3 regions of the Flavobacterium sp. AK-301 genome follow, and region 3 is predicted to be linked to each of the others. Evidence: riboswitches for the same ligand, from Rfam matches in the RefSeq annotation. Region 3 holds a riboswitch; each other region holds the start of a gene.

Region 1 (4,293 bases), on a different contig from region 3:
AAGAAAATCAATATAACGGGGCTGTCTGCCAATGTGGTTCTCATCGACCATAGGAATTTGTCGTATGGATAAACCGGTTCTGGCATCAATAACATCGATGATATTTGAAACATTGATAATACAGTATAATTTATCTCTATATAACTGTAAATCATTAGCTGTATCTCCTAATCCTCTCTGATTTTTTTCTAAAAAATAATTCTTTTTAAGGACCGCTTCTTTAAAGGAATAATAAGCAATACTGCTATTATTCATACTAAACAGTCCTTCACTACAGATATAAAGTGCAGTAGCTTCATTTTCTGTTCCGGGAGGATTGACCACACTTGGGGGACCTACATATTTATCACTGTCATCACAGGCTGCAACAAAAAACAGGCTGATGAAGAGAAGGAATACTATTATTTTACCGGAAATATACTTCATTTTTTATATTTTAATTATAAGTGTGCCTCGAACGGAACGTCCGGGCATCGGATAGGATTTAACTACTTCATACTGGGAATCAAACAGATTCAGTATTTCTACACTTGAGGAAATATCAACCTTGTCCCATCTGAATTTTTTATTGAACGAAACACTGTGATCTGAATATTTTCCAACATAGTTTTCGGGGATATTCTCTCCGAGTTTGTAACGACTTCCGGAATAAACGGCTGCATAGGAAACGGTAACGAAAGGATTATCAAAGCTGATACGTCCGGAACCGGAATGTTCGGGGGTATAGGCTATTTGATGTTTGTACTGCAATTTCTCTACTTCATCCGTTTTTGAAGTCACATCCCATGCTTTTTGAAGCGTATAGGTTCCAGAGAACGTAATACTGTATTTATCGGACGGTTTTATCTGTGCGTCAAACGTGATATCGGTGCCGTATATATCTACTTTTCCTACATTGACAATTGACCATTTGAATATATTGGCTGAGGGTCTGGCAACAATCTTATCGTTTACGTTATTATAATAGGAATCAATACTTACGGAAATAAAAGGAATATATTTTCCAATACTTTTTACCCAGGTAATCCCTGCATTATATTGTTTTGTAAATTCCGGTTTCAGATCGGGATTTCCTACTTCTGAATAGTACAGATCATTAAAGGTGGGGACTCTGAAAATACTTTTATACATCAGTCGTAAACGCAGATCTTCTTTACGGAACAGTTTATATGAAAAACTCAGAGAGGGAGATAAACGGTTCTGATTCTTACCGCTTTTGCCATAATTAATACTGTGATTGTCCCCTACATTCTTATCATAGTTTACCTGCTCTTCTACGATAGTGGACAAAACATTTCCTAATACGGAAAATCGTTCTGTGGTATATTTGGCAGCAAAGACATTCAGAAAGGAATAACGAGTCGGATAAGCAAAAACTTTCAGGTCGGCATTCATTGTATTAATAGAAGCGTCGGAAGCAATGGATAAGGAAAGGTTCTTAATCGGGTTATATAACAGGGTTCCTGAAAGGTAATATTCCCATTGATAATAATTGTTCTCTTCTTTGCCTCCTGTACCGCGATAACCGGAATCCAAATAACGCTGATAAGCCCAGTTAAATTTGGAATTAGCCTGAACGGACCATTTTTCGTTCAGATCATTTTCATAATGTCCTTGTACAAAGAATGTTTTATCCCATAATCGCTGAATCGGTTCGCTTTCGTTATACCAGATATCTGCTCCGGGCAATCCTCTTTCTGACTGATAGTAATAAGCTTTTGCACGAAACTTACTGTGTTCATTAATATTGTAGAACAATCCTGTTTCTGCACGAAATACTTCTACATCGGAATTGGTTCGTTTGCCTTTTGAAGTTAGGTCTCCGGCGTTTCCAAAATGAGTCGTGTAAGGATATCTTCCGTCAGAATACATATATTCTGCATTAACTGATGTGGACATCTTTTTAGTAATATGGTTTTCAACCAGAAAACGGGGGTTTATCAGACCGAATGAACCTCCTTTAAGTGTAGTTCGAATAGTATATTTTTCGTTTTTTCTGAATTGTGGAGATAAGGTCTGTACGTTTAATACTCCTGCAGAAGCAAATAATCGTGCGGTCTGGAATATATTATCGCTTTGCCCAGCATTTAACGAAATACTTTCAACATTGTCCAGAGAGAATTTCCCCAGATCAATCTGCCCGGTCTGAGCATCGCTTATTGTAATCCCGTCGTAACTGACTGCGGTATGATTTGCTCCAAGGCTTCGTACTGAAATTGTTTTAAGTCCTCCGATTCCTCCATAATCTTTTATCGTAACTCCGGAAAAATACTTAACGGCATCGGATAACTGCAATACATTTAACTTCTCAATAGCATCAGATGTAAGTATCTGCATCGGAGTTGTTGAGCGGGCTGCTCTCTCTTCTGCATACTTTTTTATTATTACTTCTTTCATCTGATGAATACTGTCTGTTTTGTTTTGTGAAAAACAAGCAACGGAAAGAATACTCAGAACAATACTGTAATAAATTTTTGAACTACTAAAATACATTGTGCCATTTTGATATTAAAAAATCAAAAAGCTTTTGTTAGAATAAATATACAGCAGAAATAAAGAAATCTCTCTATCTATGTTATGCTTAAGCTCCATTCCTCGAAAGCTTTAAACTTATTGCTGGATCTCCGTTAAAACTGAAACGGAATCCTTCATTATGGCAGGTATTCTGACTTACTCAACTTTGAACGGCCTTCCCATTTTATAAAACAGTGGCAAAAGAATTGTTCAAAATCATTTTATGAGCATACAGCAGCGGGTCTGTTCAGGATTCTCACCTGATTCCCTTTTATTGCAAATTATCAAAATATATTCTGATAATTTGCAATACCATAATCACTGGCAAAAATACATATTTTTTTAGATAAAGGTCTTTTTAAAGAGAGAAGTATTCGATTTTCAGTACTCAGTCGCAGTTTTCAGTTTTGAATACTGAAAACTAACGATTAAGATGTTCCAGCATATCTGTAGTCATTAAAGCCAGGTCAAAATCGTGATGCCACTGCCAGTCTTTTCTTGCTGATGAGTCATCAATACTCTGCGGCCAGCTGTCTGCTATTTTTTGTCTGAAATCGGGAGAATAACTAATAGTAAATTCGGGAATATGTTTTTTGATTTCTTTTGCAATATCATCGGGAGTGAAGCTCATTCCGGATAAATTATAGGAGGATCTGATCTTTATTTTTTCAGCGGGAGCCTGCATAATGGAAATGGTCGCTTTGATAGCATCATCCATATACATCATAGGAAGTCCTGTGTTTTCAGATAAGAAACATTCATATTTTTTATCCTGTAATGCTTTATAATAAATATCCACAGCATAATCTGTCGTTCCTCCTCCGGGAGGGGTAGACCAGCTTATTAAACCGGGATACCGGATACTTCTTACGTCTACTCCATAATTTTTAAAATAGTATTCACACCATCTTTCTCCGGTCTGTTTACTAATTCCATATACGGTTGAGGGTTCCATTACGGTATACTGCGGAGTATCTATACGGGGAGTTGTTGGTCCGAAAACAGCAATACTTGAAGGCCAGAAGACTTTTTTTATCTTTTTTTCTTTGGCTAAGTTCAGTACATGAAAAAGGGAGTTCATATTTAAATCCCATGCCATTGCCGGATTTTTTTCTGCAGTAGCGGATAGCATCGCTGCCATTAAATAAATCTCATCTACTTTATATTTATCCACTATTTTTTCAATTTGATTATAATCCATTGCGTTGACAACTTCAAAGGGTCCGGAAGCCATCATTTTTGCATTTCCTTCTCTTATATCTGATGCTATTACAGCATCGGAACCATATACACTTCGCAATTTCATGGTCAGCTCTGTTCCAATCTGACCACAGGCTCCGATAATCAAAATAGTGGTATTCATTTAACGGGATTTTAGATGCACAAATATAGTACTTTCACCCTTTAAATAGTGTTACTTTAACAGTGTAAAAAAATTATGATACACCATATTTAGAAGAAAGAACCAAGAGTTAAAAAATAAAAAATTATACAATATTATTAAAAATCTTTATTAGTCTTATAATTAAAGATATTTCATTGAAATTAACGATCAATTAAATGCTAAAACGACCAGATACTGTACAACCAAGTTGCTAATATTATTACGGGTAATAAGATTAAAATGACATTTATTTTAAAATATACTTTTTTACCTTTTATTTTATAATATACTAATTCTGTTGTCAGATATAACAGCCAAATTAAAAAAGTCCCTCCCACATAAAATATCCAGTTTGTCAAATTTGCCATTCCACTTGAGGGACCTCTAACAGGAGT
Region 2 (4,293 bases), on a different contig from region 3:
CTCAACGGTAGTCCTTCTCTGATTGCCGGTTCATCAATCTGAATTATTTTTATTCCTTCTCGTTCCAGATCTAGTACTTCATCACGAATTGCTAAAGCAATCTGTGTACAGGTAGTGGAGCGAGGCTGATCATTTCTTACAAAAGACCATTGTAAAATTGTAACAGGTCCTGTAAGCATCCCTTTAACCAGTTTATCAGTAAGTGACTGTGAATAAACTGCCCATTTTACCGTCATTGGAGTAGGGCGGGAGACATCTCCATAAATGATTGGAGGTTTCACACATCGGCTTCCATAGCTTTGTACCCAACCGTTTTTTGTAAAAGCAAAACCCTGTAACTGCTCTCCAAAATATTCTACCATGTCATTACGTTCAAATTCTCCATGAACGAGAACATCAATATCGATCTCTTCCTGAAAACGGATATTTTCTTCTGTTTCTTTTCGAATAAGCTCATCATACTGACTTAAGGTAATAGTTCCTTTTCTAAACTGAGCTCTCCAGCTTCGTACTTCATCAGTCTGAGGAAAAGAGCCTATTGTGGTTGTAGGAAACAGGGGTAGATTTAGAGCTTTTTTCTGTAGTTGTTTTCTTATTGAAAAAGGATTTTTACGATGGGTATCTTTTTCTGTAATCTGAGCAACGCGTTCTTTTACTTTAAGATCATGAATTAAAACTGAAGTTTTGCGAAGATCCTGTACCTTAATGTTTTCCTTTAATTTAGTGGCAGCATTTGTAATGTCCTCACTGTTGGCAAGCTGTTTTAATACTACTATTTCTTCAATCTTCTGTTTTGCAAAAGCCATCCATTGTTTTATTTCAGGAATCAACACCGTATCATTTGTTTCTAAATCCAGATCACACGGAGAATGTAGTAGAGAGCAGGAAGAAGAAATAATAATTCTGTCTTTCCCTGTTTTATTGGATACTGAATCAATAACTTTTAAAGAACTTCTAAAATCATTTTTCCAGATATTTCTTCCATCTACCACACCTAATGAAAGTATCAGCGTTTCAGGAATATTTTTTAAAATATCTTCTAATTGTTCCTGATCATTCGTCAGATCAAGATGAAGTGCTGAAACAGGAAGAGAAACAACAAATGAAGTATTATCTCTTAAACCTCCAAAATAAGTTGCCAAAAGGGTTTTCAGCTCAGGGAAAACTTTCTTTATCTCGGTATAAACATACTGAAAAGCCTTTTTTTCCTTTTCATTCAGATCTAATGAAAGAAAAGGCTCATCAAACTGTATCCATTCTGCACCGTTAGCAATAAGTTCTTTTATAATATCAAAATAAACCGGAAGCAGTCTATTTATTAAATCAATTTTTTCAAAACCACTTTCTTTTTCCTTTCCTAATAAAAGATAAGAAACAGGACCTATAATTACCGGTTTAGTAAGTATATTATTCTGTTTTGCTTCTATAAATTCATCAATTATTTTTTTAGAAAATAATTTAAATTCCTGATCTTTATAAAACTCAGGAACGATATAATGATAATTGGTATTAAACCATTTTGTCATTTCCATTGCGGTAATATCCAATCCATTCTGCTGATAACCTCTTGCCATTGCAAAATAAAGGTCAATGGGATCTATTTCTTTAGAAATAAGTTTTGTATAACGTTTTGGAACAGCGCCAAGTGCAAAAGATAAATCCAAAACCTGATCGTAAAATGAAAAATCATTAGAAGGGATTAAATCAATTCCTACTTCTTTTTGAAGTTTCCAGTTATGAATTCGAATTTCTTTTCCGGCACTTAAGAGTTCTTTTACCGAAATTTTGCCGGCCCAGTACTTTTCACAGGCTTTTTTTAATTCTCTGTTGCTACCGATTCTGGGATAGCCAAGGTTGTTTGTAAACATGTTTTTTGCTTTTAAAAAATTAATTAATTAGTTAAAAGCTCTTTGCATGATTTCACAATACTTTAAAAGAATATGGAAAATAGAAATAAACAGAAAGAAATACAGTTTACTCCCTGAATATTTTTTTTAACCAATTACTTCAAATCGCGAAAGTATTGTCAAGTAGAAATAGGCAGGTATCCTGACTTATAACATTTTTACCGTCCTTCCCATCATAATAATGACAGTGGACAACGTGGGGTAAAAACTATGATGTTACTTACAGTTGCGCGACAGTTCGTGATTTACACACGATTCCCTTTTAAATCCGGATCTTAATTCGGAACCTATCTCATTTGAAAGAAATAAAGTAAAGAACTTAATAAACAAATATAACAACTATTATTTTAATAAACTATAGAGTCAAAGATTTAAAGATTAAGAGTTTCAATGGAGCAAAAGTTTTCAGTTGCAGTATTTAGTTATTAATTTTTTTTACCTTAAAAAACTTTGCTCCTTTGTAACTAACTTACTTTATTGAAAAAGGCTTAATTTAGCATAAAAATCAGGATATGAGATTCAACAGTAGAAGATGGGTAAAGCCGGAAGATTTAAATCCTAACGGAACCTTATTTGGAGGAAAACTATTAGCATGGATTGATGAGGAAGCAGCGTTGTATTCTATTATTCAGTTAGAGAATCCCCGAGTAGTAACAAAACATATGTCTGAGATCAATTTTATGAGCTCGGCACAACAGGGAGATATTATCGAAATAGGTATTCAGGTAGTTAAATTTGGAAGGACATCCATAGTTCTGAAGTGTGAAGTTCGAAATAAAATGACACATGAAACAATCATTGCTGTGGATAAAATTACTATGGTAAGTCTGGATAGTTTTGGACGACCTTTGCCACATGGAAAAACAGTTGTAGAATATACAGAAGACAGGCTGAAAAAATAGTTTCTCAGCCTGATTCTTTATAATTTATAAACCTCCTCCGGTACTGTCAGAAGATAATTCATATATTTCAAGATCAAAATATTTAGCAGAAGCAATAATATGATCAAAAATATCTGCCATTATAGATTCATAATTCAGCCATCTTTTATCACTTACAAAAGCATAAATCTCCAGAGGAAGCCCTTGAGCAGTAGGTTGTAAGTGTCTGCACATCATAGTCATATCTTTATTAAGACCGGGATGTAAAGAAAGATACTGATTAATATATTTTCGAAACAATCCAAAATTTGTCAGATTACGACCATTAATGAATAAGTTCTTATCAATATTATTTGCAGTATTCCATTTTTCAATATCCTTTTGTCTGTGATCAATATAAGAAGAAATTAGCTGTATCTTTTTAAAGCTTTCCAGTTCAGAGGCATCAATAAACCGAACACTAGTAGCTTTTATCAGAATAGACCTTTTTATTCGGCGTCCACCTGAATCAGTCATCCCACGCCAGTTTTTAAATGAATCCGATATTAAACTGTAAGTTGGAATAGTAGTAGTTGTTTTGTCAAAATTTTGCACTTTTACTGTTGCTAAATTAATTTCGATCACATCACCATCTGCACCAAATTTATCCATTGTAATCCAGTCTCCAATTCGTACCATATCATTAACAGATACCTGAATGCTTGCTACAAAACCTAAAATTGTATCTTTAAAGACAAGTATTATTATTGCAGAAACAGCTCCAAAGGTTCCTAGAAGATAATTAACAGATTTATCAAACAGAATAGACGCTATGATTGTAATAGCCATGATCCATAAAAAAATCTTTACAACCTGAATATAACTGTCAAGTGGCTTATCTGCAAAAGCAGGTGTTTTTTTAAAGTGATTCTTTAAGGCATTCATCATACTATTTACAATACCTAAAAGAAGAAAAACAATAAGAATACTTATACTTTTATCAAAAAAATTTTCCCAGTTTACAAAACCGGAAAGTACTAAAGGGATGGTTTCATAAATAAAGAATAACGGAATAATATGTGCTATATAAGCAATTGTTTTATTATCTACCAGATATTCATCAAATTGTATTTTTACTTTTTTTCCTACTCTGGTTACTATATTTATCAGTAATTTTTTAAATAACTGATCCAGCAAGTATCCTAAAATGCTTATGATGATGATATTTACAAGCAAATTGGCATATATGGCTATATGCTCATTTACATCTATATCTTTAAGAAGTTTGTATACCCAATTAAATAATTTCTTATCCATTTAAAAGATTAAAGCATTTTCTTTTCAACATAAAAAGTTCCAAAAGGAATAACTGAGGCAATACAGATATAAAAATATTTTTTCAGAGACCATTCAGTTTCAAACTTAAGCATTGTTGCCAGCAAAATGTATACTATAAACAACAGACCATGTGCCATACCAACTGTCCGAACATATTCAGGAAGTTCATACATATACTTTAAAGGCAT
Region 3 (4,293 bases):
TTATCCGATTTTAGTATTGGATTGGGGACTGGAATCGCAGACACATGCTCCTTTTGTTCTTGAATATAGTGTAACGATAGAAGATAAGATAGATATAAAAGAGCATTTAACCTTACAAACAGCCTCTGATAATGTGTATGAAGTAAAAACGGATGAGACTTTTCAGGTTCGTGCCGCTGTTTCAGCAGATCAGCAAAAGGTAAAAATTGGTTTATTTAGTAATAACGGTACTTTTTATGCCGATATCACGATTTCCGGAGAAGGAAATAGTTATACTTGTCAAATACCTGTTGATGTTTCAAAAGGAAAATATATTATTCAGCCATATATAGAAAAAGAAGAGAAGAAAATAATTGTTGCTCGTCCGGAAGGATCACATCTGATTGATAAGTTGCCGATTACTATTTTGGGCGAAAAAGGTTTTAATTTTAGAACAGCAACTGTATTAAAACATTTACAACTGAAAACAGCTCAGGATAATTTCTTTCAGGTGGCTGTAGAAGATTCTTTTGAGGTATATGTTCCTTCTTCAGAAACCGTTACAAGAGTTGGATTGTTTGAGTTAAATGGTGTTTTTTTAACTGATATTACCGTTACTAAAAATAAGTATACCTATACCTGCGAAGTCCCTTTTGAAATTAATGAAGGGAATTTTATTGTAATGCCTTATGTTATGGAAAATGGAGTTGTAAAAATCGTAGAACGTGCAGATGGAGCTACTGTAATAGATCGATTACCGTTAGCCGTAACAGAAGGCGATATATGGAGTCGTAAACTAAGCCTTCCTGTGCAAGAAGAAATTACAGAAAACACAACAATCAGAGTTTATCCTAATCCTGCAATGGAAGTTATCTATATTGATGCACCCGGTACCGTTCAGGGAATAGAAATTTATAATCTAAACGGACATCTGGTTAAAAAAGAAACACCATCAGGACAGAGTATTTCTGTTCAGGGACTTCAAAAAGGAGTTCATGTTTTAAAAGTAACCACTTCCGAGGGATTGTTTAGTCATAAAATAATAAAGAACTGATACGATAATAAGTTGAGTTAGTGCTTGGAATATGTTCTAAATTGTAAAGGTTTTTTATTCCCGGTTTTCTGTATCCAGAAAACCGGGAATTTTTTTATTTTTATACTGTCTGAGCAGAAAGTATATTTTCTAATTTGAATATCAGATAAAACCATTGAAAATAAAGAATAAAATAAGAACAGTTATGGATTTTAATTTTAAAGAAAAGTATATACTGGAAAACGATATTGTTTGTCTGCGTCCTTTGGAAGAATCTGATTTTGAAAATCTACGTCATTTTTCACGGACAGAACCGGAACTGTGGAAGTATTCTTTAGCTGTCATTAACGGAGAAGAAACATTAAAAAAGTATTTATATACAGCAGTGCAGCAAAGAGAAAAAGAAAAAGAATATCCCTTTATTGTGTTGGATAAAAGAAATAATAGCTATGCCGGGAGTACAAGATTCTATGATGTTCAGCTTTCAGATAAATGCTTACAATTAGGATATACCTGGTATGGAAAACAGTATCAGGGAACTGGTCTGAATAAGCAGTGTAAGTTTCTTCTTTTAGAATTTGCATTTGAAAAAATGGGAATGGAAAGAGTCGAGTTTCGTGCGGATAACAACAACAAGAGGAGTATAGCAGCAATGAAAAGTATAGGGTGTAAAGAAGAAGGTATTTTACGTAGTCATGCATTGAAACCGGATGGTAGCAGACGGGACAGCATTGTACTGAGTATACTGAAAGCGGAATGGGAAACGGAAGTGAAAAACAGACTTAAAGAAAAATTAATTTTGTAACAAGTTAATCTATTGAAATGGCAATATAGAACACTGTTTTTAGAATTAAAAATCTTGATAAAACACAAAAAGCAGATCATTGAAAATGAAATATTGAAGTTTTTTGGATACCATAATAAAGAGATTTGATCAACATTAAAAACGTTTTTAAATATCAAAATAATGAGATGAAAATAGTTGATTTTTGATATGAGATAAAATATGTTTTGTCTATTAACAAATTAAAAGAAATAAAGCTTTTTTGTTTTTTGATTAAATAAAAAAATGGCGTATGAAATTTCTTTAAAAAAGAGCACTTATCAACAATTGTTTAAAAGTAAATTACCCTTCTTCTGAATTTGTGGCTACCTTTGAAGTCGTTAAAATAAGTTGTTTTTTGTGTTTGGATTTTTTATTCCAACAATAAAATAATAAAGGGGAATCGTGTGAGATTCACGAGCTGTCGCGCAACTGTAAAGTAATATTTTTATTACAAGCCAGATTACCTTTCCTGCACAGAATGATTTTGCTTTCGCATCAGGGGCAATGCCATAAGAGATCAGATTTTTTGAAAAATTTGAGTTTTATTACATTGCTTTTTATTAATCAATAATAAAAAGTATTATGAGTATTTTTGACTACAGACAAAGCTACAAACCTTTTGAGTATCCGGAGGTTTTACAATTCACAGAAGCTATTAACAAATCGTTTTGGGTACATTCAGAGATTGATTTTACAGCTGATTTACAGGACTTTCATTCTCATTTATCATATGCTGAACAACAGGCTGTTAAAAAAAGTTTATTAGCTATTGCTCAGATAGAAGTAGCAGTGAAATCGTTTTGGGGTAGTTTGTACAATCATCTTCCAAAACCGGAGTTTAATGGTCTGGGAAGCACATTTGCAGAATGTGAATTCCGCCATTCCGAAGCTTACTCACGTTTACTTGAAGTATTGGGGTATACCAATGAATTTGATAAGCTCATCGAAATACCCGTGATGCAGAGCCGTATTCAGTATCTGAACAATGCTTTAAAAAACGCTAAAAGCGAAGAGCCGCAAGAGTACATTACATCACTGGTTCTGTTTACCATTTTAATTGAAAATGTCTCTCTTTTCAGTCAGTTTGCCATCATATTATACTTTACAAGATTTAAAGGATATATGAAAAACACCAGTAACATTATTGCCTGGACATCCGTTGATGAACAAGTGCATGCTAATGCCGGGATGTATATTATTAATAAGATTAAAGAAGAATTCCCTTCTTATATCGATCAGAACAAATCAGAAGAAATAACAAAGATCATTCTTGAATCGATCAGTATAGAATCACAGATATTAGACTGGATTTTTTCCGAAGGAGAATTGGATACGATTAGTAAAACAGATATTCTGAACTTTATGAAATACAGAATAGATGCCAGTCTGGTTCAGATCGGTTTTTCTAAGTTGTTCTTTATCACAGAAGAACAATACAGACCGATGAAATGGTTTGAAGAAGAAGTATTTGCAAACAGTTTGGATGATTTTTTTGCAAAGAGACCTGTAGAATATACAAAACATGATAAAAGTATTACTGCTTTAGATTTATTTTAGCAGAAGAGGAATAAAATTTTTTAAGAAGCCCGTATTAGTCTTTCCCGAAGAGATTAATCGGTTATAAAACGTATAAAAAGCATAAATAGAATGGAACGACTTTGGTGGTTAAATGAAGAAAGCGAACAGATATTGAATAGAGGTTATCTGTTAAAAGGAGAAACTGTAGAAGGAGCTATAGAAAGAATAACAGCAGGAGCAGCAAAACGGCTGAAAGCTCCTGAACTGCAGAAAAGTTTTCAGGAATTGATAGAAAAAGGATGGATGAGTTTAAGCTCTCCTATCTGGGCAAATATGGGAACAGAACGTGGATTGCCTATTTCCTGTTTCAATGTACACATACCCGATGATATAGAAGGAATTACCCATAAACTCGGTGAAGTGATTATGCAGACCAAAATAGGAGGAGGTACCTCAGGCTATTTTGGAGAATTGAGAGAAAGAGGAAGTGCAGTAACCGATAATGGAAAGAGTAGTGGAGCAGTATCCTTTATGAAGCTTTTTGATACCGCTATGGATACCATTTCACAAGGAGGAGTCCGTAGAGGAGCATTTGCTGCCTATCTGGATATTGACCATTCCGATATAGAAGAATTCTTATCCATTAAAAATATAGGGAATCCTATTCAGAATTTATTCTATGCCGTTTGTGTTCCCGATTACTGGATGCAGGAAATGATAGACGGAGATACTTATAAAAGAGAAATTTGGGCAAAAGTTCTGGAGTCAAGACAACAGAAAGGACTGCCTTATATTTTCTTTACAGATAACGTGAATCGGAATAAACCGCAGGTTTATAAAGACTTGAATTTAAAAATTAATTCAAGTAATTTATGTTCCGAAATTGCTTTACCTTCAACAAGTGACGAGTCCTTTATCTGCTGTCTTTCCTCTATGA

Evidence for each region. A riboswitch is a leader RNA that binds a small molecule or an ion and turns the genes downstream of it on or off. The one in region 3 is predicted to bind cobalamin.
Region 1: another riboswitch for cobalamin. It lies ahead of AC4FQX_RS06715 (TonB-dependent receptor plug domain-containing protein); the one in region 3 lies ahead of AC4FQX_RS10065 (ribonucleotide-diphosphate reductase subunit beta).
Region 2: another riboswitch for cobalamin. It lies ahead of metE (5-methyltetrahydropteroyltriglutamate--homocysteine S-methyltransferase); the one in region 3 lies ahead of AC4FQX_RS10065 (ribonucleotide-diphosphate reductase subunit beta).

The regions. Positions count from the first base shown of each region.
Region 1 is NZ_JBZEES010000003.1:186,027-190,319, reverse strand. It holds gene AC4FQX_RS06720 (DUF5074 domain-containing protein) at 1-426, opposite strand, end outside; gene AC4FQX_RS06715 (TonB-dependent receptor plug domain-containing protein) at 430-2,493, opposite strand; cobalamin riboswitch at 2,639-2,846, opposite strand; gene AC4FQX_RS06710 (L-threonine 3-dehydrogenase) at 2,936-3,877, opposite strand; gene AC4FQX_RS06705 (hypothetical protein) at 4,078-4,293, opposite strand, start outside.
Region 2 is NZ_JBZEES010000002.1:285,166-289,458, reverse strand. It holds gene metE (5-methyltetrahydropteroyltriglutamate--homocysteine S-methyltransferase) at 1-1,868, opposite strand, end outside; cobalamin riboswitch at 2,023-2,213, opposite strand; gene AC4FQX_RS04785 (acyl-CoA thioesterase) at 2,420-2,809, shown strand; gene AC4FQX_RS04780 (mechanosensitive ion channel family protein) at 2,834-4,084, opposite strand; gene AC4FQX_RS04775 (DUF3817 domain-containing protein) at 4,093-4,293, opposite strand, start outside.
Region 3 is NZ_JBZEES010000006.1:35,360-39,652, forward strand. It holds gene AC4FQX_RS10055 (T9SS type A sorting domain-containing protein) at 1-1,033, shown strand, start outside; gene AC4FQX_RS10060 (GNAT family N-acetyltransferase) at 1,218-1,817, shown strand; cobalamin riboswitch at 2,184-2,324, shown strand; gene AC4FQX_RS10065 (ribonucleotide-diphosphate reductase subunit beta) at 2,421-3,395, shown strand; gene AC4FQX_RS10070 (ribonucleoside-diphosphate reductase subunit alpha) at 3,486-4,293, shown strand, end outside.